Regions from separate parts of the Mesorhizobium sp. M0040 genome, predicted to be linked through region 3. Evidence: predicted binding sites of a transcription regulator. Region 3 holds the regulator's gene; each other region holds the start of a gene.

Region 1 (5,883 bases), on a different contig from region 3:
GCTCGGCGCCGACGTGCCGATGTGCCTCGCAGCCAGACCGCTGATAGCCCGCGGCGTCGGCGACGAGCTGACGCTCGTGCCGGGTTTCCCAGCGCTGGGTCTGGTGCTCGTCAATCCCGGCACTGCCGTCTCGACGGCCGACGTGTTCGAGGCGCTTGGCCGCCGCGACAATGCGGGGCTGCCGCCGCTGCCGCGCAACCTCGACTTCCACGGCATCCGCAACTGGCTGGAGATCACCCGCAACGATCTCGAGCCTGCGGCGCGCGCAATCCAGCCCGCCATCGGCAAGGCGATTTCCGTGCTCAACAAGGCCGGAGCCGGTTTTGCCAGGATGTCCGGTTCAGGCGCCACCTGCTTCGGGCTGTTCGAGACCGGCAATGTGGCCAAGCGCGCGGCTGTCGATATTCGCAGCCGCCATCCCGACTGGTTTGTTGCAGCGACGCGAAGCGTGACATCGGAGGTTGATGCCCATGGCCAGGATTGACGAGAGCCGCCCCTTCGTTCCCGTGCGCATCGCGGTGCTGACCGTTTCCGATACGCGCAGCCTCGCCGACGACAAATCCGGGCAGACGCTGGCCGACCGCATTGCCGAGGCCGGCCATGTCCTGGCCGCCCGCGACATCGTCACCGACGACCGCGACAAGATCCGCGACAAGGTCCTGGGCTGGTCGAAGGACGATGCGATCGATGTCGTCATCACCACCGGCGGCACCGGCTTCACCGGCCGCGACGTGACGCCGGAAGCGCTGGAGCCGATCTTCGAAAAGCGCATGGACGGCTTTTCCGAAGTGTTCCACCGCATCTCCTACGACAAGATCGGCACTTCGACGATCCAGAGCCGGGCGACCGGCGGCGTCGTCAATGCCACCTTCGTCTTCGTGCTGCCGGGCTCGCCCGGCGCCTGCAAGGACGCCTGGGACGGCATCTTGAAGCCGCAGCTCGACTACCGGCACATGCCCTGCAACTTCGTCGAGATCATGCCGCGGCTGGACGAGCATTTGCGGCGCGGCTGAGACGAACCGAGGTATCAGCCAAGCGACCTCGGTTTAGCGAATGACCGGCTCGCCGTGAAAACGCCGGCGCGACGGCGGCGAGACGCCGAAGCCGACTTCCATCATCAGCCGCGGGGTGCGCGTCGGCACGGTACCCATATGGAAGCCGAACGGGTCCTCGACAAAGCCGAGGCCGGCCTGCCCGGTCAGCGTGACCGGGCTCTGCTCGCCATAGACGCCCAGCACCTCTTCCGCCGAATGGCCGACCAGCAGCGTCAGCTGGTGCTTCAGGATGCGCCGGTTGTGGGAGCCGCGGACATAGACATGCGGCCCGGTGTCGTTGTCGACCGGCACCAAGTAGAAGAAAAACTTCAGCATGCGCCAGTCGTCGAGGTCGAAATGGTATTTGCCGAGCGAGGCCATGTTCTTGTCGGCGTCCGAGACGCCACCGGTCGGAAAGCTCCACCAGACGCGGGTCGTGATCAGCTTGGCCTGGCTGCCGAGATAGTGCGCTGCGATATCGAGAAGCAGCGGATCGCGCTGCACGGCGACCGCAGCGTTGCAGTCGAGGACCCGTTCGAAATAGTGACCGCTGAGCAGCGGGCGGCCGAAATGCTTTTCGGCATCGGCGTGTTTTTCGGGCAGGAATTCCAGCCGGCGGTCGAAATTGCCGAAGCATGGCGTGCGCTCGGCGAAGCGGGCAATCTCCTCATGGATGGCGGCCGGCAGCATCAGGCCCGAATAGAGCCCCTCGGTGCGCAGCGCGCCGACGACGGCATCGCGATCGACGCCGGCGAACATCGTTTCACCGACGTTGCGCGCCGGCCGAACGGGCTTTGCACCGCGCCAGTGCAGCCGCCGCGCCGGCATGGTGCGGGCTAGCATGAACATCGGCAGCCATGCCGGATTCTCGCGAAGGTCGGAAAGATAGGTCGGGATGCGGGCGGCGATGCGGCGCAGCGTGCCGCCGTTGCGTGCGATCGCCTCGAGGCTTGCGGCGCCGGACTTGTCAGGGCTTGAAAGGGTCATCGGGGTCCTCAAAATGTCGAGGGAACAGCATCGACGTTAGTCGTCGCCGCTCCGGCACACCCCAAACCCTATTCGCCCATATCGCTGGGAATGGTAACCCCCGGCCAGATTTTGTGCAATGCACAATAAACCACGACCCGCCAGAAAATTTGCTTGGGCGTTCCCCGGACCGGGACGGTAAGCCGTCACTTCCGCGGCGCGACCCAGATCTCGGCGTGGAGCCTCCTGGTCGCCAGCCCGCGGGCAATCGCTTCGGCGCTGCGGGCGTTCTTCGACAGCGCCGCGGCCTGTCGCTTGCTGATCACCAAGCCTTCGGCGAGAGCGCGATTTCCGGCAAAGACCCGCGACAGGAACGGCGCGCGGCTGCCGCGTGCCCGCGAAAATCGCGCCGCCATGGTTTGCCTCGCCGTATGAGCGACGACCTCGTCGATCCAGCCCTCTCCCAGCCGCGCGCCCGGTTCCAGCAAAAGCAGCCAGTCGCCCTTGGCCTGCCTGATGCCGGCGGCGATGCCGCCGCTGACATAGTGGCAGCCGGCATGTTCGGCGACGCGGTGCGTCTGATCGGTCGAGCCGGTGTCGCAGACGAGAACGTCGCGCACCACGCCTTCGACCGCGCCGCCGATCAGCGAGGCGAGCGTGCGGGCAAGGCCCTCCTCGTCATTCAGGGTTTCGATCAGGACGCTGAGCATGTTTAGCCGAATAGCGGAAAGCGGTGGGCAGCGCCAGTTTTTGCGGCGCGCCGCGAGAAAGTTCTTGATTTGTTCTCATCGATACGATAGGAATACATTCATGAGCAGAGCGAATCGACAGCGGGCGGACAGTCCCTGGGAAAGGGCCAAAATGGAACAGATCGTGCGTGCCGATATTGCCGCCTTCGGCGCTGGCAGGGCCGAGATGGCGAATGCGATGATCGAGCAGAGCGGCATGCGCGTCCGCCCGGACCGCAATCGCGGCAGGTCGGCGGGCATCAATCCGTCCGGCCGTTTCGAGCCGGTCAGCCGGCACGTGTTCGACGACGGCTGGAATTCGCTGGAGGAGCTGCCGCCCTTCAAGACCGAGGTACAGGTCGAGAAGCCGCGCACCATCATCACCCGCAACGAATCGCCCGATATCTCCTTCGACCGCTCGATCAATCCCTATCGCGGCTGCGAACATGGCTGCGTCTATTGTTTCGCGCGGCCGACGCACAGCTTCATGGGCCTGTCGCCGGGGCTGGATTTCGAATCGAAGCTGTTTGCCAAGCCGGATGCGGCGCGGCTGCTCGACAAGGAATTGTCCAGGGATAATTACCAGCCGCGCACCATCGCCATCGGCACCAATACCGATCCCTACCAGCCGATAGAGAAGCAATACCGGATCATGCGCGAGATCCTCGAAGTGCTGGAGGCGCGCGGGCATCCGGTCGGCATCGTCACCAAATCGGCGCTGGTGACACGCGATATCGACATTCTGTCACGCATGGCCGAACGCGGGCTGGCCAAGGTGGCGTTGTCGGTGACGACGCTCGACCGCATGCTGGCGCGCACCATGGAGCCACGCGCGTCGACGCCGACCAAGCGGCTGGAGGCGATCAGGCAGCTTTCGGATGCCGGCATACCGGCCTCGGTCATGGTCGCGCCGATCATCCCCGGACTGACCGACCCGGAGATGGAGCGCATCCTCGATTCGGCGCAGGCAGCGGGGGCACGCGAGGCCGGCTATGTGCTGCTGCGCCTGCCGCTGGAGGTCGCGCCGATCTTCAAGGACTGGCTGCTGCGCCATTATCCCGATCGCTATCGCCACGTCATGTCGCTGATCCGTTCGATGCGCGACGGCAAGGACTACGATTCGGAATGGGGCAAGCGCATGAAAGGCTCCGGCCCGTATGCCTGGCAGATCGGCCGGCGTTTCGAAATCGCTGCCAAACGGCTCGGCCTCAACGCCGAGCGGCGCTCGCTGAGGACCGACCAGTTCGTCCCCGCCGCCAAGGCAACCGAGCAGTTGATGCTGCTGTGACAAAGCGTCTCGCGCCAGCCGGTTGAAACGGCCGGCAACAGGCAAAAATCCCGTCCGGCCTGTCCTGTCCCCGGGCTTGCAGACGGTAGCCCCTCCTGGTCCGGTGCCCCGCCCGACCCGGAGGGACTTGCGGAGAATCGGAGCCGATGCGAACCTCGCCGCACCATGGCTCGCCCGCGTTCCGATTCTCCGCTTCTCTTCGAAATTGTCGAGAAACCCGACTTCTCGTTCGAGACGAGGGCGATGGCCGAAGGCCTTTGGCCGGTGGCGGGAATGGACGAGGCCGGCCGCGGCCCGCTCGCCGGGCCGGTAGTGGCTGCAGCGGTGGTGCTCGATCCAGCCAACATCCCCGACGGCCTCGACGATTCCAAGCGGCTGACGCATTTGCAGCGTGAGGCGCTGTTCCTGAAAATCCTCGGCTCCGCGCTCGCCGTATCGATGGCGTCGGTCAGCGCCGAAGGCATCGATGCCTCCAACATCCTCAAGGCCAGCCTGGAGGCGATGCGCCGTGCCGTGGCCGGCCTGTCAATCCGGCCGAAGCTGGCACTGGCCGACGGCCGCGACGTGCCGCCCGGCCTGCCCTGCGAGGGCAAAGCGCTGATCAAGGGCGACCAGCGCTCGCAGTCGATCGCCGCAGCCTCGATCGTCGCCAAGGTGTTGCGCGACCGCATGATGTGCGGCTGCGGCAGCCATCATGCGCATTACGGCTTCGAACTGCATATGGGCTACGCCACTGTCCGCCATCGCACGGCGATCGATCTGCACGGGCCAGTGGCACGGCTGCACCGCGCCTCCTTCGCGCCGTTCCGGTTCGGCGGCACCGAGGTGCTGGAGGAAGAGGGTTTTTCGGGTTTGGATTGAGCGACCCTGTCGGCTAGGCGTAATCTCCCCCCTCGAGGGGGAGATGTCGCCAAAGGCGACAGAGGGGGTCGGTACGTCCTGGCGCGACGCCATGCGGGACGAAAGAGAAGGCTGGCGCTTCACGCGCGGCGACCCCCTCTGGCCTGCCGGCCATCTCCCCCTCGAGGGGGGAGATTACGCGCTCTGCCGCTTTCGCTAACAAAAAAGCCGCCAGGTTTCCCGGGCGGCCTCGATGACTTGTAGATGCAGCCGTTCAGTTCAGCTTCGACTTCAAATCCTGCAGTGAGGCATTGAACAGGTCGGCGCCGGCCTTGGCGTCGATCTTGCCGGCCAGCAGCGCGCGCGCGGCTTCCACCGCGATATCGACGGCGCTGGCACGCACTTCGCCGATTGCTTCGCGCTCGGCCTGGCCGATCTTCTGCTCGGCCAAAGCGGTACGCCGGGCGACATAGTCCTCGGTCTTCTTGTGCGCCTCGGCGGCAAGCATGTCGGCTTCACGCTTGGCGGCGGCAACGATGGCCGCCGCCTCCTGCTCGGCTTCCTTGCGCTTGCGCTGGTATTGGCCAAGCAACTGCTGGGCCTCTTCGCGCAACCGGCGCGCCTCCTCGAGCTCGGAGCTGATCTTGTCGGCACGCGCATCGAGCGCCTTGGCGATCATGCCCGGCACCTTGATGTAGATGGCGATGCCGAGGAAGATTACGAGGGCAACCGTTGCCCAAAGCGTCGCGAGAGATGTGGCGTCCATGATGCGCTCCTCACCCGGCCACGGATTTGACCGCGGCCGCGATTTCGGCCTTGCTGGCCTTGCCGCCGACAAGCGCCTCGACGATGGCCGAAGCGGTGTCCTCGGCGATCGTGCCGACTTCCTTCATGGCATTGGCCTTGATGGAAGATATGCGCGCCTCGGCCTCGCCAAGCTTCTGGTCAAGCGCTGCCTCGATCGTCTTGCGGGCAGCTTCGGCTTCCGCCTTGGCCGCATCGTTGGCCTGCTGGCCGATCGCATTGG
Region 2 (5,883 bases), on a different contig from region 3:
GCTGCATGACATCGGCGTGAACGGGCGCCGCACCAATTCTCGCGCCGGCTCGATGTACATCGTAAAGCCCAAGATGCACGGGCCCGACGAAGTTGCCTTCGCCGTCGAGATTTTCGACCGTGTCGAGGCGCTGCTCGGCGTGCCCAAAAACACCCTCAAGATGGGCATCATGGACGAGGAGCGGCGCACCACCGTCAACCTCAAGGAGGCGATCCGCGCCGCGAAAGAACGCGTCGTCTTCATCAACACCGGCTTCCTCGATCGCACCGGCGACGAGATCCACACCTCGATGGAAGCCGGCCCGATGATCCGCAAGGGCGACATGAAGCAGGCCGCCTGGATTGCCGCCTACGAAGCCTGGAACGTCGACATCGGGCTGGAATGTGGGTTGGCCGGCCACGCCCAGATAGGCAAGGGCATGTGGGCGATGCCCGACCTGATGGCGGCGATGCTGGCCGAGAAAATCGCGCATCCCAAGGCCGGCGCCAACACCGCCTGGGTGCCGTCGCCGACGGCGGCAACCCTGCACGCCACGCACTACCACAAGGTCGACGTCCATGCCGTGCAGGCGGCACTGAAGAGCCGGCCCAAGGCAAAACTCGACGACATCCTGTCGGTGCCCGTCGCTGTCCGGCCGAACTGGTCTCAGGCGGACATCCAGAAGGAACTCGACAACAACGCGCAAGGCATTCTGGGCTATGTCGTGCGCTGGATCGACCAGGGCGTCGGCTGTTCGAAAGTGCCAGATATAAACGACGTCGGCCTGATGGAGGACCGCGCCACGCTGCGCATCTCCTCGCAGCACATCGCCAACTGGCTGCATCACGGCGTCTGCACGCCCGAGCAGGTCATGGAGACGATGAAACGCATGGCGGCGATCGTCGACCGCCAGAACCAAGGCGATCCGCTCTACCGGCCGATGGCGCCGGATTTCGACAAGTCCATCGCCTTCCTCGCCGCCTGCGACCTGGTCTTCAAAGGCCGCATCCAGCCCAACGGCTACACCGAGCCGGTGCTGCACGCACGGCGGCTGGAGCTGAAGGCGCGGGATAACGGCTGAACCGAAAGCACGATGCACGCAGGCCAAGGGTAAGCGCCGGCGTCCCCCTCCCCCTTGAGGGGAGGGTGGCCCGAAGGGCCGGGTGGGGTCGCCAATGCAGTGCGCCAACCCAATTCTGACGGTGCGCCCTAGAGCAACGGACGCCCAGATGGAATCAATTCTCTTTCCGGGATGGCGAGACAAACCACGCGAAAGGTGGCGAGCCCGATGTCGTGCACCGGCAGAATGATCCCATCTGAATGTCCGTTGCTCTAGGAGGAGCATCGCAACGCTCCGCACCTCGGTCGGTTTCGAAATGCGACAGGCCGAGCGTCTCACCGGCGACCCCACCCGGCCGCTTCGCGGCCACCCTCCCCTCAAGGGGGAGGGGAACGTCACGCCGCTTGTGCCATCCGTTCCGAGCTCATGCGGTAGGAAATCGCTTCGGCCAGATGGATGCGGCCGACCGTCTCGCTGGCCTCGAGATCGGCCAGTGTCCGCGCCACCTTCAAGACGCGGTGATAGGCCCGCGCGGAAAAGCCAAGCTTTTCGCTGGCGTCCCTGAGCAGCGACAGGCCGGCGGCATCGGGAATGGCAATCTCCTCGATGACTGACGGCGAGCAATGCGCGTTGGTGGTGGCGGAGGTCGCGCCGAGCCGCTCGAAGCGCTCTCGCTGGATCGTCCGCGCCCGCGCCACGCGTAGTGCCACGGCTGCGCTCTTCTCCGCCCGGTCCGGCCGGATCAAATCGCTGGCCGAGACCGCCGGCACCTCGATCCTGAGATCGATGCGATCGAGCAGCGGGCCGGAAATGCGCGCCTGGTAGTCGGTGCGGCAGCGGTCGCCGCGCAGGCAGCGATAGCCAGGCTCGCCGGCCATGCCGCAGCGGCACGGGTTCATCGCCGCGACCAGCTGGATACGCGCCGGGTAGGTGACGCGATGATTGGCCCGGGCGATCATGCAGTCGCCGGTCTCGAGCGGCTGGCGCAACGCATCGAGCGCCTGCGGCGAGAATTCGGGGAACTCGTCGAGGAACAGCACGCCGTGATGGGCGAGCGAGGCCTCGCCCGGCCGCACGCGCAACCCGCCGCCGACCATCGCCGCCATCGAGGCCGAATGATGCGGCGCGCGGAACGGCCGCCGGTCTGTGAGCTTTCCTTCGCCGAGTTCTCCGGCCACCGAGGCGATCATCGAGACTTCGAGCAATTCCCTGGGCGCCAGCGGCGGCAGGATCGACGGCAGCCGCTGCGCCAGCATCGACTTTCCCGATCCCGGCGGCCCGACCATCAGAAGATTGTGGCCGCCGGCTGCCGCCACCTCCAGCGCCCGCTTGGCGGTCTCCTGGCCCTTGATGTCGGCCAGGTCGGGCAGGTCGCGCGCCGCGGCGTGGATGCCGGCTTCCGGCCGTGACAGAACCTGCGTGCCGCGAAAATGATTGGCGATGGCGATCAGGCTGCGCGGCGCCAATATGTCGAAATCCTTGCCGGCCCAGGCCGCTTCCGGCCCGCAGGCGAACGGGCAGATCAGGCCCTTGCCTTCGGCATTGGCGCCGATCGCCGCCGGCAGCGCGCCGGCCACCGCGGCGATGGTGCCGTCGAGCGACAATTCGCCAAGCACGACATAGCCGGCCAGCATGTCGCCCGGAATGGCGCCGAGCGCCGCCATCAGACCGAGGGCGATCGGCAGATCGTAATGGCTGCCTTCCTTGGGCAGGTCGGCGGGTGCCAGATTGACGGTGACCTTCTTCGACGGCATCGACAGGCCGGATGCATGAAGTGCAGCCTGCACCCGCTCGCGGCTTTCGGCTACAGCCTTGTCGGCAAGGCCGACGATGTGCATGTTGACCTTGCCCGGCGCGATCATCACCTGCACGTCGACCGGCACGGCCTCGATGCCCTGGAAAGCAACCGTGCGAACCCGCGCCACCATGTCTTCACCCCGGATGCAGGCTTTGCCCCAAGCCTTTGCGATCATGCCGCGAACGGCGTCACCGGAGACAACCACAGATTTCCGGCGAAGGCAAGAACATTTGGGGAACAGCTGAGCGCCACGGCTGCAATGGTCCGGAACGCGGCCGCTCGCGAAGCGAGGCTAGTTGCGCTTCTCCTCCACGGCATCCCAGAACAGGCTGGCGATGTCGGCGCCGCCGAAGCGCTGCACTTCGCGTATGCCGGTCGGTGAGGTCACGTTGATCTCAGTCATGTAGTCGCCGATGACGTCGATGCCGACGAGGATGAAGCCGCGCTCTTTCAGCGAGGGGCCGATGCGGGCGCAGATCTCGCGTTCGCGTTCCGTCAATTCGGTCTTTTCGGCGCGGCCGCCGACATGCATGTTGGAGCGCGAATCATGCTCGGCCGGCACGCGGTTGATCGCGCCGACAGGCTCGCCGTCAATCAGGATAATGCGCTTGTCGCCAGCCCGCACCTCCTTGAGGTAGCGCTGCACGATGTAGGGTTCGCGGAACAACTGGCCGAACATTTCGAGCAGCGAGGCGAGGTTGCGGTCGGCCTCGTGCAGGTGGAAGATGCCGGCCCCGCCATTGCCGTAGAGCGGTTTGACGATGATATCGCCGAACTCCTTGCGGAAGGCTGCGACCTCGAGCGGGTCCTTGGTGATCAGCGTGTCCGGCATCAGGTCGGGAAATTCAGTGACGAAGATCTTTTCCGGGCTGTTGCGCACCCAGGCAGGGTCGTTGACCACCAGGGTCTTCGGATGGATGCGCTCGAGGATATGCGTGGTGGTGATGTAGTTCATGTCGAAGGGTGGATCCTGCCGCAAAAGGATGACGTCCATCTCCGAAAGATCGGTGCGGATTTCATCGCCCAGCGAATAATGGTTGCCCCTCTCGTCGCGAACCTGCATCGCCTCGATACGGGCAAACACCTTGCCGTCGCGCAGCGACAGCCGGTCGGGCGTGTAGTGGAACAACTGGTGGCCGCGCCGCTGCGCCTCCAGCGACAGCGCAAACGACGTGTCGCCGGCTACCGACACGGTGGAGATGTGGTCCATCTGGACGGCGACTTTCAGGGGCATGGCAGCTCTCCGGCGCACTTGGAGTGATCCACTTGGACGCACAAAGTACGCTCCAACATTTTTTGAATCCACGCATCGTGCTTTCCGAAAATCGATTCCGATTTTCGGGCCGATGCATCGACGACAGCGATATAAGGAAATCGGCGGCTTCTGCCAATCGGCCAAGGTCACGATGAGGCTGCGCTTCGCTTGGCGCAGACCTCGACGCGATAGTTCTCAGCGGTCGAAGACCAGCTTGGAATAGCCGAGGAAGGACAGTGCCATGGCGACCAGCGAGGCGACCGCAAGGGCTATGAGCGGCGACACCATCGGCAGTGCGAACAGCATGGCGCAATAGACGAGATAATTGACGACGCTGGTGGCAATGCCGACGCCGCCATAGCGGGCGCCCTCTTGCGCGACGCCGCGGCTGGAAGGCGAGAAGGTCAGATGGCGGTTGATCAGCCAGGTGACGGACAGGGCAAAACCGATCGAGATGATGCGAGCCGCGAAGGGGCCAAGCGGCGCTATCGCCAACACCAGCCAAAGCGCCGCCGCGTCGGCGACGAAGCCGATGCCGCCGGCGACAATGAAGCGGGCGAGGCGTCCCATTTAGGGCTCTAAGCCGCCCGCGGGGTCTTGCGCGGTCCGGTCTTCAAAGTCGCGAGCGCACTTGCGCGTTCGCGTTCGACGCGGCCGGAAGGCATCGACAGATAGAAGATGCGCTTCTGCTCGGCCCGGCCGCGCGACACCGAATCGAGGATTACCCCGGTCACCGCCGCCAGCATCGACAGCAGCAGCAGCCCGACCGACAGCACCCACGTCGGCATGCGCGGCACAAGCCCGGTTTCGGCGAACTCGATCAGCACCGGCGCCATCAGAAACAGGCTTGATGCCAGGAAGAACACCGAAAAAGCGCCGAAGAAACGCAGCGGCTGCGTCTCCTTCATCAGCATGGCGAACATCCACAGGATCTTCGCGCCGTCGCGAAAGGTCGACAGCTTCGACGAGGAGCCTTCCGGCCGGCGGCCATAGTCGAGCCCGATCTCGCTGACCGGCAATTTGAGCTGCGAGGCGTGCACCGACATTTCGGTCTCGATCTCGAAACCGCCGGAAACGGCGGGAAAACTCTTGACGAAGCGCCTGGTGAAGGCGCGGTAACCCGAGAAGATATCGGTAAAGTCCGAGCCGAACAAACGTTTGTAGAGGCTGTTGAAGATGCGGTTGCCGAAGGCGTGGCCTGTCCTGCCGGCGTCGTCGGCGACGCCGCGCCTGGTGCCCACCACCATGTCGGAGCGCTCGGTCAGCAGCGTGTTGATCAGTTGCGGCGCGTCCTCCGGCGCATAGGTGCCATCGCCGTCGGCCATCAGGTAGATGTCGGCCTCGATGTCGGCGAACATGCGGCGCACGACATTGCCTTTGCCCTGGCGCGGCTCGCGCACCACGATGGCGCCGGCGGCGCGGGCTCGGAGCGCCGTCAGGTCGCGCGAATTGTTGTCGTAGACATAGATCGCGGCGGCAGGCAGCGTTTCGCGAAAGCGCCGCACCACTTCGCCGATCGTCAGCTCTTCATTGTAGCAAGGCAGGAGCACGGCGATGCTCGGCTCATGGCGCACTTCTTGTGGCATTTTCGTCTCCGGATGCCCTGTGAGGCCCCTGACCGCTCAAGCGCCGGCCTCGCTCGGGCGGCTTTACTATTTATTGAAGCTGTTAAGGCTAGGTTTAAACCGCCCCGTATTCCTTCCAAAGGTCCCGATATGAGCACAGCCGACGATGGCGCCTCCATTTGGAGGTCCGATATCGCGCTGGCGCTGCTTGCCACGGTGCTGGCGC
Region 3 (5,883 bases):
CCCCGAGATCGACACCACGTGACGAACGCGCCGGACCACTTCGGGCGCCAGCGGCGTCGTCGCCGTAACCATCCGGCTAACAAGATGGCCGCCGGCCGAGTGTCCGGTCAGCATCAGCGGCCCTGGGACCATCGCCGCCGCCTTGCCGATCGCCGCGCCGACTTCCTTGACGATGCCGCCAATGCGTATCTGCGGACAGAGCGTGTAGGACGGCATCGCCACCGCATAGCCGCGATCAACAGGGCCAGTGGCAAGATGCGACCAGAAATTTTTGTCGAATTCCATCCAGTAGCCGCCATGAACGAACACCACGAGTCCCTTGGGCTTGATGGCCGGCAGGAAAAGATCGAGCCGGTTGCGTGGGTTGTCGCCATAGGCCATGTCGAGCCGCGCCCTGCCCTCGGTCGAAAGCACGTCGCGGAAAACCCGCGCGGGCTCGATCCAGGCCGCCGGCCAGCGATCGCTGCCGGCTATGTTGGCGCCGTTGGCATAGGCGTTGTCCCAATCGGCAATGTGACGTTCGAACACCCTGCGCCCTCCCTGGCATATGGCCTTGCAACGTAGCCGTGAGCATCGCGCGGCGCATCGTCGCCAGCCTCACGATTCCAGCTCTCGCATCAATCTCAAGTGACAGCTGCTTTGATGGCGAAGCGCGCATCCTTCCACGCACGGGTGCGCAGGATGTCCTCAAGCACTTTGACGGCCTGCCAGACATCGGCATAGCCGACATAGAGCGGGGTGAAGCCGAAGCGCATGGTCGATGGCGCGCGAAAATCGCCGATCACGCCACGTTCGATCAGCGCGCGCATGACCTGGTAGCCATGCTCATGCATGAATGAAATCTGGCTGCCGCGTTTTTCCCCATCGCGCGTGCTTTCGAGCGTGAGCCCGTAAGTGCCGCACTTTGCCTCGACAAGCTCGATGAACAGATCCGCCAGCGCGATGCTCTTCTTGCGCACCGCCGTCATGTCGACATCGTTCCAGATGTCGAGCGCGCCCTTCAGCGTGCGCATCGACAGGACCGGCTGCGTGCCGCACAGAAACCGGCGGATGCCGGTGCCGGCCGCATAGCCTGGCTCGAAGGCGAAGGGCCGTGCATGGCCCCACCAGCCGGTGAGCGGCTGCTGGATGTCGGAAAGATGCCGCTCAGCCGCATAGATGAAGGCAGGCGCGCCCGGGCCGCCATTCAGATATTTGTAGGTGCAGCCAACGGCAAAATCGGCGTTTGCCTTGTCGAGCTCGACTGGCATCGCGCCGGCGGTGTGGCAGAGATCCCAGACGATCATCGCCCCGGCTTCCTGAGCCCTGCGCGTCAGCGCCGGCATGTCGCGCAGTTCGCCCGACTTGTAGTTGACGTGGTTGACCAGCACCACGGCGGTGCGTTCGTCGATCAGCTCTTCGATGGTCGGCGCGTCGACCCCCGAGAGGCGCAGCAGCGTATCTTTTCGCGTCGAAACCACACCCTCAGCCATGTAGAGGTCCGTCGGAAAACTATCGCCCTCGGCGACGATGACCTGCCGCTCCGGTCGCATGGCCATGGCGGCGTGCAGCAGCTTGTAGATGTTGACCGATGTCGTGTCGCAGACCACCGTCTGGCCGGCCGCGGCACCGATCAGGCGCCCGAGCTGGTCGCCAAGTTCAAGCGGCATGTTGAACCAGCCGGCCGTGTTCCATGCGCGGATGAGATCATGCGACCATTCTTCGGTCGCGGCCTTGTGCAGTTCATCGAAAGCGGCACGTGAAGCAGCTCCTAGCGAATTGCCGTCGAGATAGATCACTCCTTGCGGCAACACAAAGCGGTCGCGCATCGCGCGCAGCGGATCCGCGGCATCCATCGCCTTTATGGCCACGAGATCGGGAATTCCTGTCATGATTTGTCTGCTCCCCCAAGATCCAACGCAAGGCCGGACACGCGTCGACTGTTCTTCCATTACCTGGTTGCGCGCAGCAAGGCTCCAGCGGCGAGAAGCAGCCTGACCAGGCGATGGAAACCGGGACTTAACCCGAGGTTGGCGTTTTGAGTTCGTTTCGTTCACGGTGCATTGACCAAACCGCACAGTCGATACGGTTCAATTCCGTGCCTTTTACCAACCGACGGCCGATGCCAGTGCCGCCTTCTAGGAGGCCAGAAGGGCGCAAACGAAAGCAGAATCAAGGCGATGAGGCTCGCGGCGATGAAAATGCGGTACGCCGGTAGGGCACGTCGTTTGTTTCCCGAGCCTTAACGCATTCATTAAACTTTAAACAGTTGCGGAACACAACTGGAACAGATAGTGTTTGTTCTGGGTTTGTTTTTCTGATTCTGTTGGGGGTCGCTATGCTGACACGCAAACAACACGAACTGCTTATGTTCATCCACGAAAGGTTGAAGGAAAGCGGTATCCCGCCTTCCTTCGACGAGATGAAGGAAGCGCTCGACCTGGCTTCCAAATCCGGAATCCACCGGCTGATTACGGCGCTGGAGGAGCGCGGCTTCATTCGCCGTTTGCCCAACCGGGCCCGTGCGCTGGAGGTGCTGCGCCTGCCTGACTCGATCGCCCCCGGCCTCAATGCGGCACGCAAGTTCTCGCCGAGTGTCATCCAGGGCAGTCTTGGGCAAGGCGGTCCTCGGCAAGGCAAGCCGACATCGTCGCGCGTGCCCGCAGCCGGAAATGACGACGATGTCGTCGCCGCCGTTTCGATCCCGGTGATGGGCCGCATCGCCGCCGGTGTGCCGATCGACGCCATCCAGCACCAGACGCATTCGATTTCGGTGCCGCCGGATATGATCATGGGCGGCGAGCATTATGCGCTCGAGGTCAAAGGCGACTCGATGATCGAGGCCGGCATTTTCGACGGCGACACGGTGATCATCCGCAATGCCGATACGGCGAGCCCCGGTGAGATCGTGGTGGCACTGGTCGACGAGGAGGAAGCGACGCTGAAGCGGTTCCGCCGCAAGGGCGCCTCGATCGCCCTGGAAGCCGCCAATCCAGCCTACGAGACGCGCATCTTCGGACCAGACAGGGTCAAGGTGCAGGGCAAGCTCGTTGGGCTGATCCGCCGCTACTGAGTTGCGCCCTTGGCGCCGGCTTTTGGATTGTCGGCCCTGCGGTATGGGGGCAGGCCGCGCGTCGCGCGTGAAAATTTCCGCTGCACGTGCCAGGGCCGGTATGATTTTTCGACCGCGAAACGGATTTCGGCGCGCGTTGCCGCTTGTGGATCGAAGTAGACGGCGGCACTTCCCGCGCGCGCCAGTTGCCGTTTGGTGACGACGAGGACCAGCCGGTCGTAGTAGCAGGGGTTATGGGCGGTGGCGTCGTCGATGACGATCAAGCTGGCAAAGGCGCAGGCTGGCCGCGCAGTATCGCGGTCCTTGGCTTGCGCGATGATCGCGCCGGATGGATGCCTGGCAAGGCAGAGGCCGTCCGTGCAAATGAACGGCATGCCCGGCGGTAGGTCGGCCGGATCGGCAATGTCGAATTGCGGGTCGTTCTTTCCAGGTGTTTCCGGCGCGACGATAGCCTCTGATGTGAGCGCGCGTTTCCAGTTGTCGATGGTGAACTCATTCGGGCGTGCCCGGTTGACCGCGAGTTCACCGCTGCCGATCGGCAGCGCGACCAGCCGTGCGTCCTCCGAGACCAATACGTCGGGTATGCGTGTCTGCGTTGTCGTCAGCAAGCCGGCGAGCGCAAAAGGAAGTGCCGCCAGCCGCAACCGGGTCGTCGCCATGCTGGCAATGACGAGGGCGATCGTCACCAGAAGGACGGATCTCAGCGAAATCAGCCCGACCGCATCGATCGGCGAGCGCTCCGAGATCCACCCGGACAGGGCGATCATCGCCGTCAGCCCCTTGCCCATGACATAGAGGAAAGGGCCATCCGCGCCGAACGGCATCGCCAGCGCACTGAGCACGGCGAAAGGCATGACGACCAGTGAGACGATGGGCATGATGGCCAGATTGGCGAACAGGCTGAGCGGCGCCACGCGCTGGAAATGCCATATGGCGAAAAGCGCCGTGGCGCTCCCTGCAATGATCGAGGTCATCGCCAGACCGCACATGCCCAGCAGGACCTTTCGAGTGGCAAAGCGTAGCGGCGACCGCCGCGGCGGCGGCGTGGTGGCCCTGCCGGCGCGGTAATCGGACCAGCCTGCATAGGCGCCGACAAGGGCCGCCGTCGCGGCGAAGGACATCTGGAAACTCGGACCGACCACCTCGTGCGGCGACACCAGGATGACCGCGATGGCCGAGATCGCCAGGTTGCGCATGGTGAGCGCGGCCCGGTCGAACAGCACGGCGATAAGCATCACCGCCAGCATGATGAAGCTGCGTTCGGCCGCCACGACAATGCCGGAAAAGACGAGGTAGGCCGCAATCGAAAAAAGCGCGGCGGCCGCGGCATATTTCTTGACCGGCCGTCGCGATGAGAAATCGGGAAACAGCGCAAAGGCACCCCGTAGCAGCGCCATGATGGTGCCGGCGACCAACGCCATATGCAGCCCCGAGATGGAGATGATGTGGTAGATGCCGGTGCGCCGCATCGCTTCGTTGATCTCCTCGGGAATGCCGGCGCGCACGCCAACGATCAGCGCAGCAGCAATCTCGCCCTCGGCGCCGCCGATGCGGCTGCGGATATGGTCGGCGATGGATTCGCGCGCGTCTTCGATCGCGGAAGAAAGCTGCGCGGCAAGCGGCATGCTGCCCGACGACACGACTTTCGGATTGCCGAGAAAAAAGCCGCTGCCGCCGATACCGGCGAAATAGCTGTCGAAGGAGAAATCATAGCTGTCGGGCCGCACCGGGCCGGTCGGCGGCAGCAGCCGCACATAGCCGGTGATCTCGGAACCGGCGGTCAGCGCAGCCGGTATCTTCATCGCCGAAACGCGGACCCGTTCCGGCATGTAGCGCAGTGTCGGCCTGGCGGTTGAGATCACATCGATTGTCAGCCTGATGCGGCCGCTCGCCATGGGCTCGTACGATACGACGCGACCCGTCAGCCGCGTCGAGATTTCGGAACCGAGCATATGCGTTCCGACACGCCATGTCTCGAACTTGGCGGCAAGTACGCCAAGCGCGCAGAGCAGCGCCACCATGAAGCACAGGCGCGTCCTGGGCCATGACCGCGAGACGACGGCACAAAGGGCCGCGAGGAGCGCGATTGCGATCGGCTGTGGAAAGGCCGGCTCCACCGACAGCCCGAAATATACGACCACCCCGCATGCGAGGAACACCGGCACCAGCAGGAAGGCGATGCCGCGGTCGAGTTCCAGGCCGGCTGCCGAGGTTACGCTGTTGCGGATACGGGACGGTGACGGGAGGCGGAAACGCCTGGGCAGGCGTACGATGGGCTCGCCCGCGGGCACGAGAACCGTTGCTGGGTCGCTGGCCGGCAGCGACGGAGCATCGAAGCGCGGAGCGGGTAGCAATGCCGGTGCCGGCAGGACAGGCGGGGGAGCAGCAAACAGCAAGCGTTCGCTGACGCCGTTGACCGCGTCCTCGCCCTCGCCCGCACCTCGGCCTCGCACAGCCATCGGGTCTGCCCCTTGCGCCCTCGACCTCCTATGCTACATGAACGCGCAACGCGCGAAAGTCCGCAAACCCACTTCCTTCGCCCGCCTGAGAGTTCCATGCCCGATAAGGTCGTCACCCGTTTTGCCCCCTCGCCCACCGGCTATCTGCACATTGGCGGCGCGCGCACGGCGCTGTTCAACTGGCTGTACGCCAAGCATACGGGCGGCACGATGCTGCTGCGTATAGAGGATACCGACCGTGAGCGGTCGACGGATGCGGCGACGGCAGCCATTCTCGACGGACTTTCCTGGCTCGGACTCACCTGGGACGGCGCGCCTGTCTCGCAGTTCGAGCGCGCGCCGCGCCATCGCGAGGTGGCCGAGGAGCTCGTT

Evidence for each region. Region 3 encodes LexA, which represses DNA repair genes until DNA is damaged. Its sites were predicted from a motif close to TGTTCNNNNTGTGTTCNG; they were not measured.
Region 1: the regulator LexA is predicted to act here: its motif matches at 2,770-2,787, upstream of NKJ91_RS19295 (PA0069 family radical SAM protein).
Region 2: the regulator LexA is predicted to act here: its motif matches at 3,060-3,077, upstream of NKJ91_RS22205 (YifB family Mg chelatase-like AAA ATPase).

Annotation. Positions count from the first base shown of each region.
Region 1 covers NZ_JAMYVA010000022.1:6,171-12,053, reverse strand. Annotated here, with positions in the region: gene NKJ91_RS19315 (4-(cytidine 5'-diphospho)-2-C-methyl-D-erythritol kinase) at 1-484, shown strand, start outside; gene moaB (molybdenum cofactor biosynthesis protein B) at 471-1,013, shown strand; gene NKJ91_RS19305 (phytanoyl-CoA dioxygenase family protein) at 1,047-2,021, opposite strand; gene NKJ91_RS19300 (glycosyltransferase) at 2,207-2,710, opposite strand; gene NKJ91_RS19295 (PA0069 family radical SAM protein) at 2,862-4,016, shown strand; gene rnhB (ribonuclease HII) at 4,182-4,877, shown strand; gene NKJ91_RS19285 (F0F1 ATP synthase subunit B) at 5,131-5,622, opposite strand; gene NKJ91_RS19280 (F0F1 ATP synthase subunit B) at 5,633-5,883, opposite strand, start outside.
Region 2 covers NZ_JAMYVA010000029.1:49,050-54,932, reverse strand. Annotated here, with positions in the region: gene NKJ91_RS22210 (malate synthase G) at 1-1,060, shown strand, start outside; gene NKJ91_RS22205 (YifB family Mg chelatase-like AAA ATPase) at 1,435-2,967, opposite strand; gene gshB (glutathione synthase) at 3,130-4,071, opposite strand; gene NKJ91_RS22195 (GtrA family protein) at 4,288-4,662, opposite strand; gene NKJ91_RS22190 (glycosyltransferase) at 4,671-5,678, opposite strand; gene NKJ91_RS22185 (GtrA family protein) at 5,808-5,883, shown strand, end outside.
Region 3 covers NZ_JAMYVA010000051.1:3,681-9,563, reverse strand. Annotated here, with positions in the region: gene NKJ91_RS28005 (hormone-sensitive lipase) at 1-528, opposite strand, end outside; gene kynU (kynureninase) at 624-1,871, opposite strand; gene lexA (transcriptional repressor LexA) at 2,318-3,052, shown strand; gene NKJ91_RS27990 (ComEC/Rec2 family competence protein) at 3,046-5,511, opposite strand; gene gltX (glutamate--tRNA ligase) at 5,608-5,883, shown strand, end outside.